DNA from 4 places in the Paenibacillus tritici genome. Region 1 is predicted to be linked to each of the others. Evidence: predicted binding sites of a transcription regulator. Region 1 holds the regulator's gene; each other region holds the start of a gene.
The links. The regulator Rex, encoded in region 1, represses fermentation and respiration genes when NADH is low (regulators of the CRP and FNR family bind a similar motif). The targets are predictions, from matches to a motif close to TTGTGAAATATTTCACAA.

Region 1 (2,208 bases):
GGATGCCCGTTTTGTGGACACGCTGGTGCATTCCCTTGCTGAGACCGCTGTAGCTACCCGGGGACGGATGCTGGTGCTGTTCACCTCGTACAAGATGCTGCGCCAGGTCTATGATCCGCTGAAGGAGGCGCTTGCCTCGCAGGATATCGCGGTGCTTGGACAAGGGGTGGAGGGCGGCAGCCGGAGCAAGCTGATCCGTCGCTTCCAGGACAGCTCGGCTTCTGTGCTGCTGGGGACCAGCAGCTTCTGGGAAGGGGTGGATATCCCCGGGGAAGCCTTGACCTGCCTGGCGATCGTCAGACTTCCGTTCCAGCCGCCGAATCATCCGCTGGCTGAGGCGAAGTCGGAGCTGCTCCAGGCACAGAAGAAGAATCCGTTCATGAAGCTGTCCGTCCCGCAGGCCGTCATCCGCTTCAAGCAGGGCTTCGGGCGGCTGGTCCGCACGGCGCAGGACCGCGGAATCGTTATTGTATATGATACCAGGGTCATTGAATCTTATTATGGCAAATACTTCCTGTATTCTCTGCCCGGCCCCAAGATGGAGCATATGCTGACGGATCAGATGGTCCCGAGGATCGCCGAATGGCTGGAAGAAGGCGGGGTTTCCTAATTCCTCTGCTATTGATATGATGAATAAGTTATGGTTAACCTGAAGATCCGCGCCCCGGCTGTAGCTGCTGAGTCAGGCAGGCGGCGGGGCACGGTTCCTATAATTGGCTTTCGAGGCAAGTTTAGCGAAGTTATACAAGGAAGCGTATGCTATCCAAACTTTTAGGAGGAGAAAACATGAAATCGGATAAAATATCGGAGGCTGTCGTCCGCAGGCTTCCAGTGTACCTGCGTTTCCTGAACGATCTCCAAAAACGCGAAATCTCAACCGTTTCTTCTCAGGAGCTGGGCCAGAAGCTTGATCTGAACCCTGCTCAGATCCGTAAGGATCTGGCTTATTTCGGTGATTTCGGCAGAAAAGGCATCGGTTATGATGTATCCTATCTGATCGAGAAAATCCGTCATATCCTGAAGCTTGACCAGCAAATCAACGTCGCTCTGGTAGGCGCCGGTAATCTTGGCCATGCCTTGTCCAATTACAATGCCTATCTGAAGGATACGATGAAGATTACGGCCGTCTTCGATGCTTACCCGCCGAAGGTGGGCCAGCAGATCAACTCACTGGTTGTGCAGCCGATGGAAGAGCTCGGCGATACGATCCGTTCCCAGGGAATCCGCATCGGGATCATTACCGTACCGGACAGCGAAGCCCAGAACGTAGCTGATATTCTTGTAGACTCCGGCATCGAGGCTATTCTGAACTTCGCACCGGTTATTCTCAAGACTCCTGCCAATATCCGGATTCATGCCGCAGACTTTACCACCGATCTGCAGAGCCTGGCCTATTATTTGCATGATGGAAAGGAAGAGACCGAAGATGAGCAGCAATAAGACGATAATCAAGCATGGCCGTTTCCTGGTTCCGGGCAGTGACAAGCCGGTTCTAAGCGGGTATATGACCATTGAGGACGATCTGATTACTTACATAGGTGAAGCTGAGCCTGTCATGGAAGAGAATGCTCGGGTGGTGGACGGCAGCCGTCTGCTGTTCATGCCGGGTCTTGTGAATACCCATGGGCATACGGCAATGTCGCTGCTGCGCGGATACGGTGATGATATGGTGCTTCAGACCTGGCTGCAGGAGAAGATGTGGCCGATGGAAGCGAAATTCACTGGTGATGATGTATATTGGGGAACCTCGTTGTCCGTGCTGGAAATGCTGAAGGGCGGGACGACGACTTTCCTCGATATGTATGATCATATGGACCGGGTAGCAGAAGTGACCGGACAATCCGGGATTCGGGCTGTGCTGATGCGCGGCGTGATCGGGCTATGCCCGGAAGAGGAGCAGAAGTCCAAGCTCGCAGAGGCGATTGCATTTGCCCGTGACTGGCATGGCAAGGCCGACGGCAGAATTACTACGATGCTCTCGCCGCATGCCCCTTACACCTGTCCTCCAGAGTTTTTCGTGAAATTTGTAGAGGCTGCGCATGATCTGGATCTCCCGATGCACACCCATATGTCCGAGACGCGCCATGAAGTGGAGCAGAATGTTGCCGACTACGGACTCCGTCCGGTAGCGCATCTGGAGAAGCTGGGGATGTTCACCCGTCCTTCGCTGATTGCGCATGGTGTCCATCTGAACGATGAAGAGATCGG
Region 2 (2,208 bases), 270 kb from region 1:
AAATTTTGAGCTTGGTTGCAACGACCGAACCTTCATACCCTGGAGTCTGTACTCCCGATAAATGCTTGGCCAGAACCATGCCCTGCTCGAAAAGCGGTGCTACTAATCCGTAACAGGTGCCCCGGTGTTCTGTACATTCGCCGACGGAATACACATCAGCCATAGAGGTCCGCAGGTAATCGTCAACCACGATCCCGCGGTTAACCGTAATGCCGCTGTCCTTAGCAAGCTGAACGTTAGGTTTGATGCCGACGGCCATAACCACAAACTCTGCCGGCAGTTCACTGCCGTCACTGAAGCGCAGACCCGTAACCCGTTCATCGCCGGTCAGCTCAACAGTCTGTTTGCCCATGGCAAACTTCACACCCTGACGCGTAAGCTCTGCCTGCAGCATGGATGAAGCCGTGCGGTCCAGCTGCCGCTCCATCAGATCCTCCAGCAGATGCACAACGGTAACATCCATGCCCAGATTGACAAGACCCTTCGCTGCTTCCAGACCAAGCAGTCCTCCGCCGATCACAGCCGCCGTGCGGTACTGCTTCGCTGCTTCCAGCATAGCATCGCAATCCGCGATATCGCGGAAGCCGACGACCCCATCCTTGGTGCTGCCGGGTACGGGCAGAATGAAGGAATTCGAGCCTGTTGCAATAATGGCTTTGTCATAGGGAACAGCCATCCCTGTATCTGTAATAACCTGTTTGGAATTCTCATCAATACGGACAACTGTTGTTCCTGTATGCAGTGTAATGTGATTATCTTCATACCATCCGAGGTCATTCAGAATAATATCCTCAATGGTTTTACTGCCTTCAAGTACATAGGACAACATAATCCGGTTATAATTGGGATGCGGCTCACTGCCGAAGACTGTAATATCATAAGCCCCGCCCAGCTTTAGAATCTGCTCAATAGTGCCTACTCCCGCCATGCCATTGCCAATCAGCACTAACTTTTCTCTTTCCGCTGCCACTGGTAGACCCTCCTTCAGAAACTCTGGTTTCTACTAATACTTACCTCATAGTGAAATTATACTGCCCCAAATTCTATGGCAAGTGTGACCCCAGTCACACTAGATGTGAAATTTTTCACAACAAGTAAAAACGGCTTTTCCGGTTCTTTTAAAGGATAAGTTATCGTGTGCAACAACTAGATTTTTATATTTTAAAATAAGCAGATCTCTATGCCTTTTCGCACAGAAATCCGCTTATCCGCTACTCTCTATTCCATTATCTCAACACCAGAGCAATCTCCAGCTTGTCCTGCGGCTTCAGCTTCATGTCCACTCCATTTCCCAGCAGAGCTTTATCATTGACCTTCAGCCTCCATTCTTCACTGCTGAGCGGGGTATATTCCATTACAGTGAGTACCGTCCGGTTATCATCCGCAAGCTTAACCATTCCACTGTTCTTCATCAGTGCTCTTACTGACATATCCTCTACAAAGGGAAGAACATGAGAATGCGTCAGCTCAGGCTGCTCGCTCCCCCCGTTCACGGTAATGATGACAGGATAGAACACCGTTCCTATCGCAGCCGGCCTTGCCGCTATAACAATTGCTGCCCCCGGCTCTACGATCGTGTTCAATTCTTGAATGCTTTTGCCGTTCACCTGGATCTCCCAGCTCATACCCGGATCAAGTGCAACCTTATTCACCTCAAGAATACTGTGCCCGTCGGCTGCCAATCTAACAACGCCGCTCTTCTTGAACAGCTCTACTATTGAAATACCTTTAACATAGGCTTCGTTAAGCAGTCTGACAGAGCTTCCGGCTAATTCACTTTCACCCACCAGCACGGAAAAAGTTAATCCTTCGCCCCTGTTACTGCTCCCTGTATTCCCTGATCCGAAGCCGCAGCCGCTTGCCGTGGCAAGCAGGATAAGGCACAGCAACAAGCGCATCCATTTCGTGGACATTCCACGGCACCGCCTTCATATGTATTCTCCCTGACTGTTTAAGAATACCGCATAGGAGAAGGGTTCTCAAATTATTTCTGCTGGGATTGCCATGACTCCAGAGAATGTTTGCCTCCGGCCGCTGTTGCCACCAGATTTCATGATCAAACCGCTGTTAGCGGTAGAAATCCGGTGACTGCTGGTGCTTCCGAAGTGAGCATTCCTGCGGAAAGCTTGTAAATAACAATCTTCGGCATATTCTTCCATATTATTAGGTCTCATGCTATAATCGCAGAAGCAATAGAAGGCTTACAAG
Region 3 (2,208 bases), 2.4 Mb from region 1:
GGGATGTCTGAACCAGGGTAGCTATATACGGTTCCCATCCAATCAACTTCCAGGTCATTAAATAGTTTCAGAAAGCCTCTATTATCTTCCATGGTGCAAAACAATAATTTGTTGTCCAGGTAGACGCCGGATACCGTGTTGTCCAGCAAACTTGAGGTGGTAGGCTCGCCCATTAGCTCACCGGCATAAAAAATGAGCATACCGGTCTGTCCAAGAGCGATTTGCGTATGCCCATCCGGGTGGACGACCAACGGATTGTGTGCCGTGTCAAAGGTAAGCTGAAATTGGGACCCGTACGGATGAACGCTGTCATCCGCAATGGATATGGCGGCGACATAATCTTTTCCATCGGCAACCTTACAGGCTACATAGATATAGGAGCTATTCTCATTGCTGGCCAAGGCGAAAGGCCGGCCTGGGCCGACATCCACATTTTTCAAAACCGTATTCGTAAGGGAATCAATAATCGTAACGTTCTTATTTCCGTAATTGGCTACATAGGCTTTCTTGCCATTCGAAGCAACGAGGACAGCAACGGGACGGGCAGGAATGGAGCTCATATTGCCTACAGGAACCGTATTGATAATGCTGTGGGTGCTCGTATCAATGATGGAGAGCGAACCGATACGGGTATTCGCTACGAATAGCTTCTTCTCGTCGGGGTCCATGGCCATAGCGCCAGGGTTGGCACCTACCTGAATCCGCTTGATGATCCGAGCTTCAACAGGATCAATGACGGCGACATAGCCATGTTGATAGTCAATTTCATAAGTTACATAGACATATGGATCGCGTGAGGGTAGTTTCCTGCTGCTGTTTGCTTCTGCCTTGTTTGGATTCATGGATTAATCCCCTTTCCTGGATTGAACCGGATGGACTTCCCGGACCCGAGGGACCGGCTGGTCAGATGGGCAGGCGCGCCGGATTGAATCCGGATGCCGCATCTCCGAAGTCTGCTGTAGGGTATGCATGGATTCTCCAGCCCGACTAGCATAACGTCCTGCCAGACTGCAAAAAAGGGCGTAAATAACGAAGAATAATAGATTCCCATCAGGAATGCCCATAGGAAGAACTGCCTCTTTAGGGGAGACATCGGTTTTCTGCGTATACCGCACCACCAGATTTTATGGTAAATTTGACATGTCAGTGAAAACTTTCACGTTGTTTTTCTGATAGTGACTTTTATCACGTAAATGTGATTGTGATCACGTTACAATGGCATAAAGGAACAAATTTTAAGTAATTAGAAGGGGATAGGAATCATGGCTTATAACAAACCGCAGGGAATCGCTGAGGTCACGGTTGAGAACGGAGTTAAGAAGGCGCATAATCCGCTCAGCACTGTACTTATTCTTGGTTTCTTGGGAGGAGCGTTTATCGCGCTCGGATTTTTGCTGGATATTCGGGTCATTGCAGGTGCGCCTGCCGAGTGGGGGTCCATTGCCAACTTCATCGGAGCGGCGGTGTTCCCGGTCGGACTGATCCTGGTGCTGCTTGCCGGAGGGGAACTGCTGACAGGGAATATGATGGCGGTGCCGCTGGCTTTTATTGCGAAGAAGATTTCGTTCTGGGAAGTCATTAAGAACCTCGTGCTGATTACTCTCAGCAATCTGGCAGGTGCCTTGTTCGTGGCTTATTTCTTCGGTCACATCGTTGGCCTTACATCTGATGGTGTGTATCTGGAGAAGCTGGTAAGTATGGCGGAGCATAAGATTGATGCTACCTTCCTGCAGGCCTTCATCTCCGGGATCGGCTGTAACTGGCTCGTGGCTCTGGCGGTATGGCTCTCCTATGGGGCAGACAATTTCAGCGGCAAAATCCTCGGTATCTGGTTCCCGACCATGGCGTTTGTGGCTATCGGCTTCCAGCACGTTGTAGCTAACATGTTCCTTATCCCTGCTGCGATCTTTGAAGGACATTTCACCTGGGCACAGTATGCCGCCAACTTCGTTCCGGTCTGGCTGGGCAATCTGACGGGCGGCGCGATCTTCGTGGCTGCCGCATACTGGATGGCCTATCTGCGCAAGGACCCGGCGGCTGTAACATCTGTTGAAGGAATCCCCGCTCAAGGGCTGAAGAAACACGCTTAAAGAAGAATCAGCCGGTTAACACCGGCGTGTGTGATAGTTTGACCCAAGCACTTCCTGGCTTTCCGGCGTCCCGCTTTGCGGGGAGCTTGGAGGACGGGGAGTGTTTTTTTGTGAATAT
Region 4 (2,208 bases), 2.7 Mb from region 1:
GTTTGCCCGCTTCCAGGCGGCGTTATCGGCGTACCGTGAAGATTATCAGCTGATGCACAAGGAGCATCTCAGTCAGGAGCAACTGGATAAGCTGCTGCGCCATTCGCTCGGTACCGAAGAGGACAAGCCGGCTCTGTTGCCGCAGGCCCTGCCCAAGGGGCTGGCTGAAGGTACACTGGACAGCATCTGGAGCACGATCAACCGGCTGGAGAGTCCGGTATTCTCCACGGAGGATATCAGCAGCCATGCGCCGATCTCGCGGATCTCTGTCCGCAAATATCTGGCTTTTCTGACCGAAGCGGGGATTCTGGAAATGGAGCTTAGCTACGGCGCGGTGGGCAGACCGGTCTATATGTACAGGGTGAAGCCGGAGGGGTATGAACGGATAAGTAAGTACTTATAAGCGGGTGGAACGGAACGATGAGGATAGCTGGGGATAGTGTGGAGTCACGGCTGTCCCGAGGTTGCCCCCAGGCGGTCCATGACTCCATAGCCGTTGCGAAATGCTGTGAAGTAATTATGCTGTGCCATACCTAAGCGTGCGCTGAATCACTCGAAGGCCTGCTGCAAGGCCAGCGGGTTGAACGGGTTCATAATTTTGTAAGCCTTCAAGTGAGGGTTATTCAAATCATTGTCATAGATAATCATATGCTGCTTACCCTTCAGAATAATATCGAAGCGCTGCTTGCGGTCCGTCTGTACGATAGTAATGTAATAGCTGTACCTGCTGCCGGAGCTGACATTTCTGGCTGATTTCATTAAGCGGACGTCAGAGAAATCCTCACAGATCTGTCTGATCGCTTCCGGTTCAGTAACGACAATATCCTTCTGTTCACCGGGAACAGAAGACAACCGGGTAATCTCCAGGGCAGCGATATCTTCCAGAGTAAGTGATCTGGCAACGACTCGTTTGAATGAAGTATAGCGGTTTGCGGAATAGGTGATCAGAGAGACCCCTGCTGCTGCCAAAATCGTTCCGGCAAGCATATATTTTTGGCTTTTTTCCATAGTTTCTGCTCCTCCTAGTAATACAGTCGTGTAAGTCCCCATTATAAATCTATAAACACATCCGGGCAAATGTACTAACTTTATTTACTTTATTATTACTTTAATCACTATATTATTTCTTTAATCACTTAATAGCGGAGGGCGGTCTCTTTCAGGTTATGATGATTGTGAAAATATGCACAATTACAATTGGAGGAACAATCAATGAACCGAAAGAGATGGGCAAGTCTGCTGGGCACAGGGTTGCTGCTGGCAAGTCTGGTGGCGCTGCCAGCCTGCAGCAGTAACAAAGGGGAGTCTACGGACATTGTTATTATCGGCGGCGGCGGGGCGGGAATGACCGCGGCCATTGAAGCGCATAATCAGGGTGCGAAGGTTATTTTAATTGAAAAAATGCCTATGCTCGGAGGCAACACCGTCCGCGCGGAAGGCGGGCTGAATGCCGCAGGCACACCTTATCAGGCTGCGGCGGGCATCACCGACAGTCCTGAGCTGCATTATGAGGACACCATGAAGGGCGGCAAGAACCTGAACAACCCGGAGCTGGTCAGAACGCTTACGAATGGCGCGGCCGCTTCAGTAGAATGGCTGAAGGAGAACGGAGCCGAGCTGTCTGAGGTAGGCCGCGCAGGCGGGGCAAGTGTGAACCGGATTCACCGTCCGGCGGGCGGAGAGGCGGCAGGTAATTTCATAGTGGTTGCACTGAAGAAGAAGCTGGAAGAAGACAAGATTGATGTGCGGCTGCAGACGACTGCGGATGAGATCGTCAAGAACAAGGACGGCGTGGTTACCGGAGTGAAGGTGACGGATAAGGAAGGCAAGCATTATACGATCAGCGCGAATTCCGTGATTCTGGCGGCCGGCGGTTTTGGAGCCAATATGGATATGATCAAGGGCTACCAGCCGCAGCTTGAGGGGTTCTCCACTACCAACCATCCGGGCGCGACGGGCGATGGAACAACAATGGCCGAGAAGATCGGGGCCAAGCTGGTAGATATGAAGGAGATTCAGATTCATCCGACTACCATTCCGGGTCAAGGCGTGCTGATCACCGAAGGCGTGCGCGGAGACGGTGCGATTCTGGTGAATAGCGAAGGTAAACGATTCACGAATGAACTGCTGACCCGCGATGTCGTGTCCCGGAACATTCTGGCCCAGTCCGGCAAGGTGGCCTACATTATTTTCAATGATGAGCTGCGT

Region 2: the regulator Rex is predicted to act here: its motif matches at 1,074-1,091, upstream of nirB (nitrite reductase large subunit NirB).
Region 3: the regulator Rex is predicted to act here: its motif matches at 1,145-1,162, upstream of KDC22_RS30995 (formate/nitrite transporter family protein).
Region 4: the regulator Rex is predicted to act here: its motif matches at 1,174-1,191, upstream of KDC22_RS08745 (flavocytochrome c).

Annotation. Positions count from the first base shown of each region.
Region 1 covers NZ_CP073365.1:4,784,866-4,787,073, reverse strand. Annotated here, with positions in the region: gene dinG (ATP-dependent DNA helicase DinG) at 1-610, shown strand, start outside; gene KDC22_RS20700 (redox-sensing transcriptional repressor Rex) at 787-1,440, shown strand; gene KDC22_RS20695 (amidohydrolase) at 1,427-2,208, shown strand, end outside.
Region 2 covers NZ_CP073365.1:5,051,224-5,053,431, forward strand. Annotated here, with positions in the region: gene nirB (nitrite reductase large subunit NirB) at 1-970, opposite strand, end outside; gene KDC22_RS21980 (hypothetical protein) at 1,227-1,913, opposite strand.
Region 3 covers NZ_CP073365.1:7,201,666-7,203,873, reverse strand. Annotated here, with positions in the region: gene KDC22_RS31005 (YncE family protein) at 1-842, opposite strand, end outside; gene KDC22_RS31000 (hypothetical protein) at 833-991, shown strand; gene KDC22_RS30995 (formate/nitrite transporter family protein) at 1,263-2,090, shown strand.
Region 4 covers NZ_CP073365.1:2,074,435-2,076,642, forward strand. Annotated here, with positions in the region: gene KDC22_RS08735 (response regulator) at 1-403, shown strand, start outside; gene KDC22_RS08740 (hypothetical protein) at 550-1,008, opposite strand; gene KDC22_RS08745 (flavocytochrome c) at 1,213-2,208, shown strand, end outside.